Linked DNA regions of Prosthecobacter dejongeii. The protein of the gene in region 1 interacts with the protein of each later gene in a pairwise test. Links are inferred from orthologs where the notes say so. Each region holds a gene or a part of one and is shown on either strand. Other genes may lie near its edges. The genes, in order: hflK and ftsH.

Region 1 (7,079 bases):
ACTTTGCCCTAAAGATGGCCGAAGTTCTAAAACGGGAGCTGACGAGACGTGGTTTTAAAGTGGTGATGACTCGCAGCACAGATACATTCATCACGTTGAGCGGGCGGGTGGCTGTGGCCAATTCGACGCCTAATAGCATCTTCCTTAGCCTTCATTTTAATTCGGGGCCCAACAGCGTGGCCAGTGGGATCGAGACTTTTGCCCTGACACCCCAAGGAAGCTCGGCCAGTTTAGAGCGTGGCGGTGGTTACAATGCGAGTGGGCTGACTGGAAATTCACATGATTCTGCGAATATCGCCCTGGCCACAGCCGTGCATGCGATGGTGATTAGCAAATTCAAGTTTGTGGACCGGGGTATTAAACGCGCGCAATGGAGCGTGCTGACAGGGTGCAAGCGCCCGGGTATTCTTTTTGAGGGGGGCTTTGTGACAAATGGCAATGAGTGTCGTTTGATCGCCTCTGACACTTATCGTCAATCCGTGACAAGTGCGATCGCTGATGCAGTGGTGAATTACCGCACAGCCCTTCGCGGTGCGATGACACGAACCCGGTAATATCCACTTTGGCAAACGATGCCAAAAATCGCTAAAAGTGATGCGCTTGTGAGCAGGTGAGGGCAGTGATGACAGGAATCCTCCTTTCGATGCGTGGTATCATACATGCTGATCAAGGAAACTCTCGCTGTCCTGCTTTTTTGCTCAATGGCTGCCAAGCCTCTGCGGGCGGCTGATTTACCTCCCGATTCTAGTGATCAAATTCCGGCTGAAGGCAAACGAGAGACGGTGATTATTCGTGCAGGAAAACTGCCGGAGGCCCCACCACATACTTTGCCGGACCGCTACGAACTTGAAGTGGCCGCAGCGTCTCCGTTGGTGACGCACCCCATCATGGGCTGTGTGGATGATCAGGGAAGATTATTTATTGGTGATGCTGTGGGTGTTAACTGGAATAAGGCCCAATTGGAGAAAAATCCACCTAACCGAATCTTGGTTCTCGATGATACCGATCAAGATGGTGTTTACGATCAAAGCACCGTCTTTGCAGATAAGATGACTTTTCCCCAAGGAGCGGCTTGGCTGGATGGCAGCCTGTATGTTTGCAGCCCGCCGGGACTGTGGAAGCTTACAGATAAAGATAAGGACGGGGTGGCTGAGGAACGAGAGATGATTGTCAGCGGTTTTGACTACACAGGAAATGCGGCAGATGTTCATGGCCCCAAGTTGCACCCCAATGGTCGACTTTACTGGTGCCACGGACGCAAGGGGCATGTCGCTGCCGGAAAGGATGGCAAAGTGGTGCATGAGGGCAAAGCCAGTGGGGTCTGGTCATGCCTGCCAGACGGCACGGATTTGCAATGGCACTCTCTGGGCTGCGCTGACAATCCTACAGGACTCGCTTTTACCGCTGAGGGGGATATTTTAGGCACCTGCAATCTTTACTACAGCAACCCACGTGGAGACACCCTCATGCACTGGCTGTATGGCGGCGTGTATGAGAGGGCAGACCAGATGCAGGCGATTGCCGGGCTACCACGCACGATGGATGTCATGCCAGTCATCCATAATTTTGGTCATGTGGCGGTCAGTGGCTGTGCCTTTGGTGGGTGGGGAAGTGAGCATTCGAAGGATGACAAGCTCCATTTGTACGTGACGCATTTTAATACCCAACGCCTCGTTCGCATGGAGTTGACAGCGAGTGGAGCCACTTTCAAAGCCACGGAGAATGAGTTTCTGAAAATCAAAAATCCGGATGTTCACTTGACCGATGTCATTGAAGATCAAGATGGCTCTTTGCTGGTGTTGAATACTGGCGGTTGGTTTCGTATCGGTTGTCCATCTTCTCTGATGGCGAAGCCCGATATGATGGGCAGTGTTTATCGAATCCGAGGTCCCAAAACTTGGAAGAAACTTCCTGAAAGCCCAGCGCAGGCTGTGGATTCTGATTCTTTGTTGTTAGGCCTTCAATCGACCAATCTACAAACGCGGAGACGTGCTTTGGAAAAGGTGGCTCATTTAGACAGCCCAGATATTCCTCATGAACTTCTGATATCTGTGTTGGCCAGTGTATCAGATGCCGCTTCGGAGCATGCAGCCATTTTGGCGAGTTCACGCGCTCTGCGTTTGGAATCAGATGCCCGTAATTTTCTACATCAGGCAGTGCTACGACGTGATGCGGCGCTAAAAATCTCAGTGGCTCCTTTGAGTCCAGAAAACCAATCAAGACTGGCAACAAAAGAGGAAAATTTCGCCGCTCCCGAATATCTCGCACGGGTCTTAAAAGTGGCTGATCTCTGTGGCGTCAAAGATCAGGCTTTTCATAAACTTATCATCCAAAGTTCCATCTATCCCGATGCAGCTTTGTTTAAGACTGCCATGGGTATAGCTGCACGTGATCCTGAACTGGTGCGTGCCGTCATTGGCGAGTTGTCAGAGCAAATTGCTGTGACGGATCCTACGAAACTGGATCAAAGATCACTCGATGAATTGAATGCTAAAAAACGGCAGACTTTAGCCTCGCAGGTCGAGGTTTTTCTTCCAGCCTTGCTTAGTCAGATCCAGGCCCAAGAGCTCTTGACTCAGATGCTGGTTTCCAACCATGATGCCTTCAAGCAATGCGCTCTCCGTATTTTGGCTGGGCAGACCTTGGGGATTATCCATGAGTCTTGGATTGAACCCTTGAAAAGTCAGCTCGTTAAAACGCCAACACCTCTGCTGCTGGATGCCATCAAGAAACTGAAGTCTGCCCACTTTGATGGTGTCTTGCAGGATTTAGCGGCCAATACCCATTTCCCGCTGTCTATCCGACTTAAAGCTCTGGATGCGGTGCGGAATGTGAAGCTCACGGCAGAACTTTTTGAGATGATCACTCATGTTTTGACGGACGCAACGGCCTCCCCTGCTGCTCGCATTCAAGCCGCAAATATGATTTCCTCCGTTCCAATGACGAAGGAGCAAGTATTATCGGTTGCTCCGCTACTGGCTTCAGTGGGGCCGGTGGAACTTAAGTCCATGTTGACCCTAGCACGAAAAACCAAGGACCCAGAAACGGGACGAAAATTAGCTCTGCACCTAGCTGCAAATCCTGCGATAGGCAGCCAGCAGGAAAGTGTTTACCGGACTGCATTTAGTGATCACGCTCCCGAGATTTTTGAAACTCTTCTTCATCCCGCTTATGAGAAGGCGACTGCTGCGATGGAGAGCAAAAAACGTCAGTTGGGTGCGCTAGCGGATCGAGTCATTCAAGAAGGCCGGATTCAGGAGGGGAAGAAACACTTTGAGTTAGGCAAAGGGACCTGCATAGCTTGTCATAGGGTTGGTGCTGTTGGTCGGGCGCTAGGGCCCGATCTATCCAAAATCGGTGCCATTCGTACCGAGAGAGACTTGCTGGAAAGCATCCTTTTCCCGAGCAACACTTTGGCGAGGGATTATGAGGCGCATGTTATCGAAACTCGCGATGGCCAAAGCACCTTGGGCGTGATTCGAAGCCATACGGCTGAGGGGCTTTTACTCATGGATGTGGCAGGTCAGGAGAAGACAGTGGCACATGATCACATCCTTTCAGACACGACGCTCATGACAAGTCTTATGCCCATGGGGCTGGATGCGACCATGCCTGAGCAAGAGCTGTTGGATTTAGTCGCTTATCTGCGGAGTTTGAAGTGAATTATGGAGGGCATCCTGAAGCTGCCTTGGGGATAGTTGGATGGGGGCTTGCTCTGAGCGAGGGTCCCCCTTAATCTGAGGCATGGCTGCTTCCAGACCTCCCAGTCTCCCTTTTCCCCATTCCTCCAACCTCAAGATTAACCCTGGCCGCATTCTCATGGGCGTTTTGGCTCTGCTTGTGGGCATTGGTATGCTGTCCAGCTTTTATCAGGTGCCTGCTAACTCGGTGGGGGTGGTGCAGCGTTTTGGTAAGTATTTGGACACCACTCAACCTGGCCTCAACTTCAAACTTCCTTTTGGGCTGGATCAAGTTACCCAGGTGGAAATTCGCCGTCAGCTCAAACTCGAGTTCGGTTACGGCACGTCTGGGGCGACCAATGCCTACCAGTTCAATGAGGACTACACCGAGATGGAAAAGGAGAAGAACATGGTCACTGGAGACCTAAATGCGGCTGTCGTCGAATGGGTGGTACAATTTCACATCGAAGATGCACGTGACTACGTCTTCAATTTCCTTGAGCCTCAGGCTACCCTCCGAGATATGTCAGAGGCAGTCATGCGTGAAATCATCGGTGATCGTTCCATTGACGAAGTTCTCACTGTTGGCCGGCAAGAAATTGAGGTTAAAGCTTTGGAAAGATTGCAACTGATCGTCCATGCATTGGAGATGGGGATTCGCATTGACCAGATCCAGCTTGGCAATGTCAATCCGCCTGCTGAGGTCAAGGACAGCTTTGATGAAGTGAACCGAGCGCAGCAGCAGAAGGAATCCTCCATCAACCAAGCGAACGGCGAGTATAATCGCGTCATTCCTGAAGCCCGAGGCTTGGCCGAGCAGAGCATCAGCCAAGCTGAGGGTTACGCGACACAGCGAGTGAATGAAGCCGAAGGTGACGCCTCCCGATTTACAGCCCTTTTAACCGAGTACCAAAAAGCGCCCGAGGTCACCAAAAAACGCATTTACTTGGAAACCTTGAGTGAAGTGCTGCCAACGATCCCTGGTAAAATCATTGTGGATGATCGTGTGCCGCAGTTTCTCCCTCTCATGCACTTGCAGCAAAATCAGCCCGCGTCTGCACCAAACCCCGTTCGCTCTTCCCGATGAAACCTGCTTTTTCTCTTCTCGCCCTCATCGCCCTTTTTGCATCTTACGTTCTGGGCACGGCTAGTTTCTACACGGTCAGTGAGACGGAACAGGTCATCATCACTCAATTCGGCAAGCCCGTAGGTGAAACCGTTACTGAGGCTGGACTGCATGTGAAGATGCCTTTCATCCAGAAGGTAAATCGTTTTGAAAAGCGCATTGTGGAATGGGATGGCCCACCCGCCAATATGCCCACCAAGGATAAAGTGTACATCGTGGTCGATAACTTTGCCCGTTGGCGTATCACGAATCCGCGCCTTTTTTTTGAAAACCTGCGTGATGAACGTGGTGCCCAGTCTCGCCTTACAGACATCTTGGGAAGTGAAACCCGCAATGTGATTGCAAAGCATGATTTCATCGAAGCTGTGCGTTCCACGAAAGACCGCAAAGTGGCCCGAGATGCGAATGTGGGCACCTCCATCGCGGATGCACGGATTGGCAACTTGCCTCCGATCGCCAAAGGTAGGTCAGAACTGGAAAAAGAAATTTTTGCGAATGCTTCTCCTAAAATGGCAGGCTTTGGCATTGAGTTGATGGATCTCCGTTTCAAACGCATTAACTACAACGAATCGGTGAGTCAGACCATTTACCAACGCATGGTTAGTGAGCGAACACAGATCGCTGAGCGATTCAAATCCGAAGGAGCAGGGGAGGCCGCTAAGATTCTGGGCCAGCGTGAAAGAGACCTGAAGCTGATTCAGTCAGAGGCTTACCGAAAAGTGCAGGAAGTGGAAGGTGCGGCGGACGCGAAAGCCACGGAGATCTATGCCAAAGCTTACGATGCCACGCCTCAATCACGGGAACTTTTCGAGTTTCTTAAAACCATGGAAGCTTACAAGAAGGTGCTGACGCCTGATACAAGTCTGGTTCTGAGCACGGACAGTGACTTTCTACGTTATCTTAAATCACCAGAGAAACCTGTGCCGAGTCCCAGTAAATTGATGCCTGCTTCGGCGAGTGACGATCCTTTGAAAAATCTGCCGACGCTTTTAGACGTCGCTAACCCCCAATAAAAAGTCATGGCGATTCTGATACGCCATTTTTGGGGCTGGGAGGCCCCCGTCTTGGATAAAGCTGTGAGTTATCTCATGCGTGAACGCACGGGAGATACGGCGCTGGATCTGGCAGATACACTATTGATCGTGCCCACTTCAGAGGCGGGTCGTAGGATCAAGGAAGCGCTGGCACGTGCAAATCAGCCTGGGGCCTTAGTTCCCTGGGTATGGACAGCGGAGCAGGCGTTGTTGCCGGTGGCTGCTAGAAAATGGGCGGCCTCCCCACTTCAGTCTCAGATGGCATGGCAGAAGGCTGTCAAAAAGGTGGACCTAGCCCAGCTCAAGTCCTTGTTCCCGGTCCTGCCAGAAGATCTCGGCTGGAGATGGCAGTCAGAAATGGCGCGATTGCTTTCTGAACTCAATACTTTGTTAGGTGCAGGAGGGCAGACATTTGCGACCGTCGGCCAGCGGGTGAATCAAGATAGCTCACGCTGGGATGACTTGGCAGTGATCGAAGCATTATACCACCAGGAGCTTGCAGAGGTGGGCTTGGTGGATGCGCAGTCTCTGAAGTCGAATGGGGCTGAGAAACCCCAGTTACCTGAGGGAGTGCAACGTGTGGTGGTTTTGGCCTCACCAGATCTGCTGCCTCTCTTCGGGCGTTGGGTGCAGGCCTGTGAGGTGCCTGTGACGGTGGCGGTACAGGCTCCAGAAGAACTTGCACACACTTTCGATGAGATTGGTCGTCCGCTGCCTTCTTTTTGGGGAGAGGATGCTAACGTGACGGTGCCCCTGTCTCACGATCAAGTGCATCTCCATCACGATGCCTCTGCGCAAGCGGCTCAAACGATCCGACTGTTAGCAGATCTCGCGCCTCAGGGTAGGGTGGCTGTTGGAGTGGGAGATTCAGAAGTAGGGGCGGTTTTACAGGAAAAACTTTCGCTGGAAGGAGTCCGTGTCTTTGAGCCTGGGGGAGCGGCACCTACCGAAGTAGGGCTTTGGCATGTGTTGGCACAAATGCTGACACTCGTGAGTTCTCGCTCATGGAAATCCTTTGCGACTCTGCTGCGGGTGCCCGAGGTCAGAAGTGCCTGGATGGGGAAAAAGGCGGAAGGGATGAAGTTGCTCAGGGAGGCCGACGACTTTGCTTTGATGCACATGCCTGTCACCTTGGATCATGCGGCAGAACTCGGGAAGCTGTGGCCAGACGAAATTCAGTTGCTGAAACCTGTGATGGACGCAGCGCTTGCTCTAGTGGCGGAGTTTCGAGATTCACCT
Region 2 (7,149 bases), on another replicon or contig:
CATGGACGAAGAATCTGAAATCCCCGGCATCGTCCCCGCAGTCGTCGCCATGGCCAAAGATCCCGCTGCCGCCAAAGCCAAAGCCCTCAAAGGCCAAGCCATCGTTCACGAACGCCAGCGCCTAACCATGGAGATCGTCGGCAAAATGTAAAGTGAGGCGGGCACTCCTGCCTGCCCCATTTAAACTGACGGGGATTCATCTCAAAACCTTAGCTTACGCAGGTCCTACGGCTAGATTTAAAATCACTCCATCATTCGCTTTATGCATCTCTAGGAGCACCCTCGGAACATGAAGAAAATAGCTATCCCAGCTAGAAGCAGATAGAGCAACCACTTCCCCAGCCGCGCGCAGCCAGCCATTCGGTTGATCTGCGTTTCGCTCGCCTCATCCAATGTGGGTTCCGAAACGGGAGGCTGTTCGATGTCGTCCTCTTCCATTTCAGCGTTGTATTCAATACGCCATCGCCTGTCGAGACAATCCTCGGCAGCCGCCAGTCATTCTAGCCCTTGAAGGAAAGCGTCTGCTCGCAACGATTGCTTACTTGCCCATCCAACCCCGTCCCTGTGACAATGAATTTCCCCATGCGCAAAAGCATCCTTTTCTCCCTCATGATCCTCATCGGTGAAGACTGGGCCAACGCCCAGCAAAAGACGGCCAACTACGACGAGTCCAAGATCCCGCCCTACACCCTGCCCGCCCTGCTGACCGCGCAGGATGGCAGCAAGATCTCTTCCGCCGAAGGCTGGACAAACACCCGGCGCCCCGAAGTGCTGGCTCTTTTCCAGGAGCACGTGTTTGGCCGCACCCCGGCAAACTGGGGCAGGGTGAGCTTTGAAACCCGCGAGGTCAAAAAAGACGCCCTTGGAGGAAAGGCCACGCGCAAGCTCATCCACATCGCCCTGCCAGAGCATCCCACTTGGGCCGGCATGGAGGTGATGCTTTACATCCCCAATGGCCTTTCCCAGCCCGCCCCTTGTTTCGTCGGCCCCAGTTTCGGTGGCAACCATGCCGTCAGCACAGAAACAGACGTTCCTCTTTCCACACGCTGGATGCGCCCCAGCAAGGACAAGCACATCGTGGACAATCGTGCCACCGAAGCCAGCCGTGGCAATGAAAGCAGCCGCTGGCCCCTGGAAATGATCATTGGCCAAGGCTTCGCTGTTGCCACCTACTACTATGGGGACATCGAGCCAGACCACGCCGACGGCTGGAAGGAAGGCCTACGCGCCATCCTGAGCAAAGACGGGGCGAACACCGAATGGAAAAATGGCGACTGGGGTGCCATCGGCGCTTGGTCCTGGGGCCTTAGTCGCATCGCCGACTACCTGGAAACCGACGATAGCATTGACGCCAAAAAGCTCGCCGTCATCGGCCATTCGCGCCTGGGTAAGACCTCTCTCTGGACTGGAGCGCAGGACCAGCGTTTCGGCGTCGTCATATCTAACAATTCAGGCGAAGGCGGCGCAGCCCTCATGCGCCGGAATATTGGTGAAACCACCGCCATCATCACCAAAGCCTTCCCTCATTGGTTCACCAAAACATACACCAGCTACGCCAATAACGAAGCCGCCTGCCCCATTGACAAACACATGCTCATCGCCCTGGCCGCACCCCGTCCCATCTACATCGCCAGCGCGGTGGAGGATACCTGGGCAGACCCCAAAGGCGAGTTCCTCTCCGGCCTGAATGCAGAGCCTGTGTATGCCCTTTTTGGCCAAAAAGGCTACGGGGTCAACGAACAACCCGGGATTGATAGCCCCGTGGGTGATGCCATTGCCTATCACATCCGCACAGGGAAGCATGATGTCACCAGCTATGACTGGGAGCAGTATCTGCGATTTGCCAAAAGACACTTCAACAAGTGACTGCCGGGAAAATGCAGCCTGAAAAATAAGTCTTTCAGATACGATTAATTTGCCGATCTTTCGGAATCGTTTATAATTATTGGAATGAAGGCCAGTTTTCAGGCAGCCGAACCCCAACCCCTCGTCCGCTCAAAGACACGCAGGGCTCGTCATCATCCACGCCCAGGACGGCTGGTCAGTGTCTCCCTTTTACTGTTCCTTTCCTGGCTTGGCATCGGGATTTTCATCGCCTCTGCCATCGCCATGTGGCGCACTGGAGACAGCCTGGCGGGCTGGTCCGCGCTAGGAGGACTGGTTCTTTTCACCCTGGGACGCATCTCCAGCTTCGTCCTCGGACGGCATGTCAATTGCACCCTTTGTCATGGCCCCGTGCTGCATGAAAAACGCTGCCACAAGCACGCAGAAGCTTTTAAAATCACCCCACTTTCCTACCGCTCTTCGACCGTTGCGGCCATCCTCAGCACGGGCGGATTTCGCTGCATGTACTGCGGCACGCCCTATCGGCTGAAGAAGTAAGCCTGCTAAATCGCTTAAAAATCCCCGACGAATCGGTTTTTGCAAAAGATGACGTGACGTGTATGCTCGTCATTCGTAATTCTTTTCGTTCCCCCTCCAATTCATGTCAGAAGACCCCACACCCAAAAACGAAGGCCCAAATAGGCGCAATCAAGAGCCCCAGTTTAACTGGAGGGGCTTTCTTTTGCTGGCCATGGCTGTCTTGTTGATGGCCACCGCGTACGTCACCAGCAATCCAAGCTCCCGCTCCAAAGAGATTTCTTACAAGGCTTTCAAGGAAATGGTCGAAAAGGACCAGATTGATAGCAGCAAGGATCTTCACCTGATCCAGCAGGATACCACCACCGCCGAGTTCATCGAAGGTTTTGCCTTTATCTCTGCCGTGGATGCTGCTGCGAAGCCTGCCACAGTGCCACCGGTCACCCCTGAAGCGAAGCCAGCTACGCCTGCGACTTCGGTGCAGTTTAAAGTGCCTGTGAGCATTCAATATCAGAAGGAAGAGTTGCAGGCTCTCATGAAATCTAAAGGACTGGTCCTCATCCCCAAATATGAGAACAATCAGTGGGGATCGGTGCTGGTCTCAATGCTGCCCATTTTGCTTCTTTTGTTCCTTTTGTATTTCTTGGTCCGCCAGCAGATCAAAAGTGCAGGTCGGGGTGCATTGAGCTTTGGCAAAAGCAAAGCCAAGATGCTTTCCCAAGATCGTAACAAGGTCACCTTCAAAGATGTGGCCGGTGTCGAAGAAGCCAAAGAAGAAGTGCAGGAGCTAGTTGAGTTCCTCAAAGATCCCAAGCGCTTCCAGCGTCTGGGGGGGAAGATCCCCAAGGGCGTTCTCATGGTGGGTTCCCCCGGCACTGGCAAGACTCTGCTGGCCAAAGCCATCGCAGGTGAGGCGGATGTGCCTTTCTTCAGCATCAGCGGTTCTGACTTCGTCGAAATGTTCGTCGGTGTCGGTGCCAGCCGTGTGCGTGACATGTTCGAACAGGGCAAAAAGAATGCGCCTTGCCTCATCTTCATTGACGAAATCGATGCCGTCGGTCGTCATCGCGGCCATGGCATGGGGGGTGGTCACGACGAACGTGAGCAGACCCTGAACGCCCTCCTGGTGGAAATGGATGGCTTTGATACCCAAGAAGGCATCATCATCATCGCAGCCACAAACCGTCCAGACGTTCTTGACCCAGCCCTGCTTCGTCCAGGTCGTTTCGACCGCCAGGTCACCGTCAGTCTGCCCGACGTGAAAGGGCGTGAGGAAATCCTCAACGTCCATGCCAAGCGCGTGAAACTCAGCGAAAACGCTGACTTATCCAAGGTGGCTCGCGGAACTCCTGGTTTCTCCGGGGCCGAGCTTGCCAACGTCATCAACGAAGCCGCCCTCTTGGCAGCCCGCAAAAACCTCAAGTCCATCGGTACGCCTGAGCTGGAAGAGGCCCGTGACAAAGTCCGTTGGGGCCGTGAACGCCGCAGCCTGGCTCTGAGTGAGAAAGAAAAGGAAAACACCGCCTACCATGAAGCTGGCCACGCCATCCTCATCGAAGTGCTGGAGCATACCGATCCCCTCCACAAGGTCACCATCATCCCTCGTGGTCCATCCCTAGGTTCCACCATGTGGCTGCCTGAAGAAGACAAATTCACCCACCGCAAAAGTGAGCTGCTGGATGACCTCGTCGTCGCCATGGGCGGCCGTGTGGCTGAAGAGATCCAATTTGGCGACGTGACCAACGGAGCCATGGGAGACATCCGTCAGGCCACGGCCATCGCTCGCAACATGGTTTGCGCTTGGGGCATGAGCGATAAAATGGGCATGGTTGAATACGGTGAAGGTGAACAGGCTATTTTCCTGGCACGTGACCTTGCTCGTAACCGCAACTACAGTGGTGCCACCGCTCAGAAGATTGATGAAGAAGTGAAAAACTTCATTGATAGCGCTTACGCCAAGGCCAAAGAAATCCTCCTTCACCACAAAGATAAGCTGGATGCCATCTCTGCGGCTCTGTTGGAGTATGAAACTCTGGATGGATCCCAGATCAAAGAAATCATGCAGCATGGCTACATGATCAATCCACCCAAGGACAAACCGAAGCCACCCACACCACCACCACTTCCGAAAGCTGCCGACACACGTCCCGTGTCTCAGGATGAAGAAGACCTCGGTGGCCTTCCTGGCGGTCTCGCTGGCGTCCCCGCCTGATCCATTCTTGAGGAAGATTTTTCTCTCCTTTGAGCGGTGACGTGTGAAGCGCGTCACCGCTTTTTTGTTTTATCTACAAGGCTTCTGAACATCCTCATGATCTCAGTCGCCATCGTTTCAAAGCCCTCATTCTCCCGTGGCGATTCCCCGGATTCCATGCCAGGATAATGATCCCTTTCAAGGCTCTGCACCTTTCGATTTCCGCCCCTGCCCCCTCATGATTGATTCTGACATCCAAGCTGCCATCCACGACATGGGCCGCCGCGCCCGCGCCGCATCACGCGAACTGGTGAAGCTAAGCACGGAACAAAAAAACGCCATTTTGCTGGCCATGGCCGATGAGATCCAGGCCCGGGAAGCTACCATCCTCACAGAGAATGCCAAAGACCTTGCCCGAGCCGAAGAAAACGGCTTGTCCAAGGCCATGTTAGACCGCCTCACTCTGGATCCCAAGCGCCTCACTGCCATTGCTGAGGCGGTGCGTGAAGTAGCCACCCTGCCCGATCCCGTCGGCGAAATACTCACAGATTGGACCCGCCCCAACGGCCTCCACATCACCAAAAAGCGCGTCCCCATCGGTGTCATCGGCATCATCTTTGAATCTCGGCCTAACGTCACTACCGACGCGGCCAGCCTCTGCTTCAAGACTGGCAATGCTACCCTTCTACGTGGTGGCAGTGAAGCCATCCATTCCAATGTGGCCCTCGCCGCAGCCCTCCAGGCAGGCGGAGAGCGCGCCGGCCTGCCTGCGGATAGCATCCAGCTCATCCCATTCACCGACCGCGCCAGCGTGGAGCACATGGCCCGCATGGATCAATACCTGGACCTCATTATCCCACGTGGCGGCAAAGGCTTGATCGAAAAAGTCGTCGCCACCGCTCGCATGCCCGTCATCAAGCACTACGATGGTGTCTGCCACGTGTACGTTCACTCCGATGCGGATCAAGAGATGGCCGCCAGCATCATCCTGAATGCTAAGACACAGAAGCCCGGTGTCTGCAATGCCCTGGAAACCATCCTGGTCCATCGCGATATCGCCACCAACTTCTACCCTTTGGTAGGCCAAAAACTGGCCGCCGCACAGGTGGAAGTCCATGCGGATTCCGAAGCCCAAAGTTTGTTAGGCATCGCAAACATCCCTGCGACTGAGCAAGACTGGAGCACCGAGTGGTTGGATCTCATTCTCTCTGCCAAGACGGTCTCAGGTCTGGATGAAGCCATCAACCACATCAATCAATACGGCAGCCACCACACAGACAGCATCGTCACAAATGATCGTGCTGTGGCTGAACGTTTCCAGCATGAAGTGGACAGTGCCGTGGTTCTCCACAATGCCAGCACACGCTTCAATGACGGCGGTGAATTCGGCTTTGGCGCAGAGATCGGCATCAGCACGGACAAGCTCCATGCCCGTGGCCCCATGGGCCTCGCCGAACTCTGCAGCTATAAGTACCTCGTGGATGGCAGCGGTCAGGTGAGGTAGTAAAGGCATGCAGACGGAGGGAGGCTCTGGAGCGCGGACCTCCGAGTCCGCAGCAGGTCGCTGCGGGCGTGATTATGAACTGCTCATCAAGACCGCCCTAACGCCAGATCAGTGCGGCTGAGCATCCATTTCGGTAATATCAGCAGACCGCTCGAACGTCAGTTCACATATCAGCCCATCTGCGGGTTTGGAAATCCGCGCTCCGCTGGACTTCGGTGCATCGCCAACTTGTAACAAAAAACGGCAGTCAGTTTCCTGACTGCCGTTGATAAGTTGTCGCTAGTTTTAAAACCAGCAGCCTAGATTAACCCAGGTCTTCCGCTTCAGCGGCAGTACCGGATTCAGCCTTGGCGGCATCGTCCTTCTCCTTCATCGCGGCCTTGCGGCTCATCTTCACGCGGCCTTTTTCGTCAATACCGAGGCACTTGGCAGTGACGATGTCACCCACCTTGACGACGTCTTCCACACGGTTCACACGGAAGTCGGCCAATTCGCTCACGTGAATCAGGCCGTCCTTCTTGCCACCGAGGTTCATGAAGGCACCAAAGTTCGTCGTGCTGACGATCTTGCCGGTGTAAATCTTGCCGGGTTCGATCTCCTGAGAGACACCGCCGATCATCTCGATCGCACGCTCAAGGCCTTCCTTGCGCGTCGCATAAACGTAGATGGTGCCGTCGTCTTCGATGCTGATTTCAGCGCCAGACTCAGCCTGGATACCCTTGATGTTCTTACCGCCAGGACCGATGAGTTCACCGATCTTGTCTGGGTTGATTTTCAGGATCTCAATGCGAGGAGCATGTGGGCTCAGCGGACGAACTTCGCTGATGGCATCTGCCATGGCGCGAAGGACTTCACTACGGCCATTCTTGGCCTTAGCGATGGCTTCTTCCAAGATGCTCAGAGGAATGCCAGGAAGCTTGAGGTCGAGCTGGTAACCCGTCACACCCACGTCTGTGCCGCAAAGCTTGAAGTCCATGTCGCCGAAGTGATCTTCGGAGCCCAGGATGTCCATCATGGTTAAGTAGCGCTTCATGTTGTCGCCTTCGAACTCAGTGACGAGACCGACGGAGATACCTGCCACAGGGCGGATGAG

Evidence for each region.
Region 2: the proteins of hflK (region 1) and ftsH interact in binary tests that used the Escherichia coli proteins (3 or more experiments, as listed by UniProt). The link is inferred for Prosthecobacter dejongeii from one-to-one orthologs.

The regions. Positions count from the first base shown.
Region 1 is NZ_JACHIF010000007.1:200,301-207,379, forward strand. The notes cover bases 2,862-5,755. They hold hflK (FtsH protease activity modulator HflK), read left to right. Parts: upstream 2,862-3,744; coding sequence 3,745-4,767; downstream 4,768-5,755. Other genes in these bases: HNQ64_RS16585 (PVC-type heme-binding CxxCH protein), read left to right, coding at 2,862-3,662; hflC (protease modulator HflC), read left to right, coding at 4,764-5,755. In the rest of the region: HNQ64_RS16580 (N-acetylmuramoyl-L-alanine amidase family protein), read left to right, coding at 1-554; more of HNQ64_RS16585, read left to right, coding at 702-2,861; more of hflC, read left to right, coding at 5,756-5,819; HNQ64_RS16600 (PD-(D/E)XK nuclease family protein), read left to right, coding at 5,826-7,079.
Region 2 is NZ_JACHIF010000010.1:36,435-43,583, forward strand. Bases 2,066-5,029 are described here. They hold ftsH (ATP-dependent zinc metalloprotease FtsH), read left to right. Parts: upstream 2,066-2,485; coding sequence 2,486-4,573; downstream 4,574-5,029. Other genes in these bases: HNQ64_RS19555 (hypothetical protein), read left to right, coding at 2,066-2,382; HNQ64_RS19565 (glutamate-5-semialdehyde dehydrogenase), read left to right, coding at 4,791-5,029. In the rest of the region: HNQ64_RS19545 (polysaccharide pyruvyl transferase family protein), read left to right, coding at 1-151; HNQ64_RS19550 (glucuronyl esterase domain-containing protein), read left to right, coding at 583-1,866; more of HNQ64_RS19555, read left to right, coding at 1,951-2,065; more of HNQ64_RS19565, read left to right, coding at 5,030-6,056; HNQ64_RS19570 (polyribonucleotide nucleotidyltransferase), read right to left, coding at 6,361-7,149. UniProt on the Escherichia coli protein: Acts as a processive, ATP-dependent zinc metallopeptidase for both cytoplasmic and membrane proteins. Plays a role in the quality control of integral membrane proteins.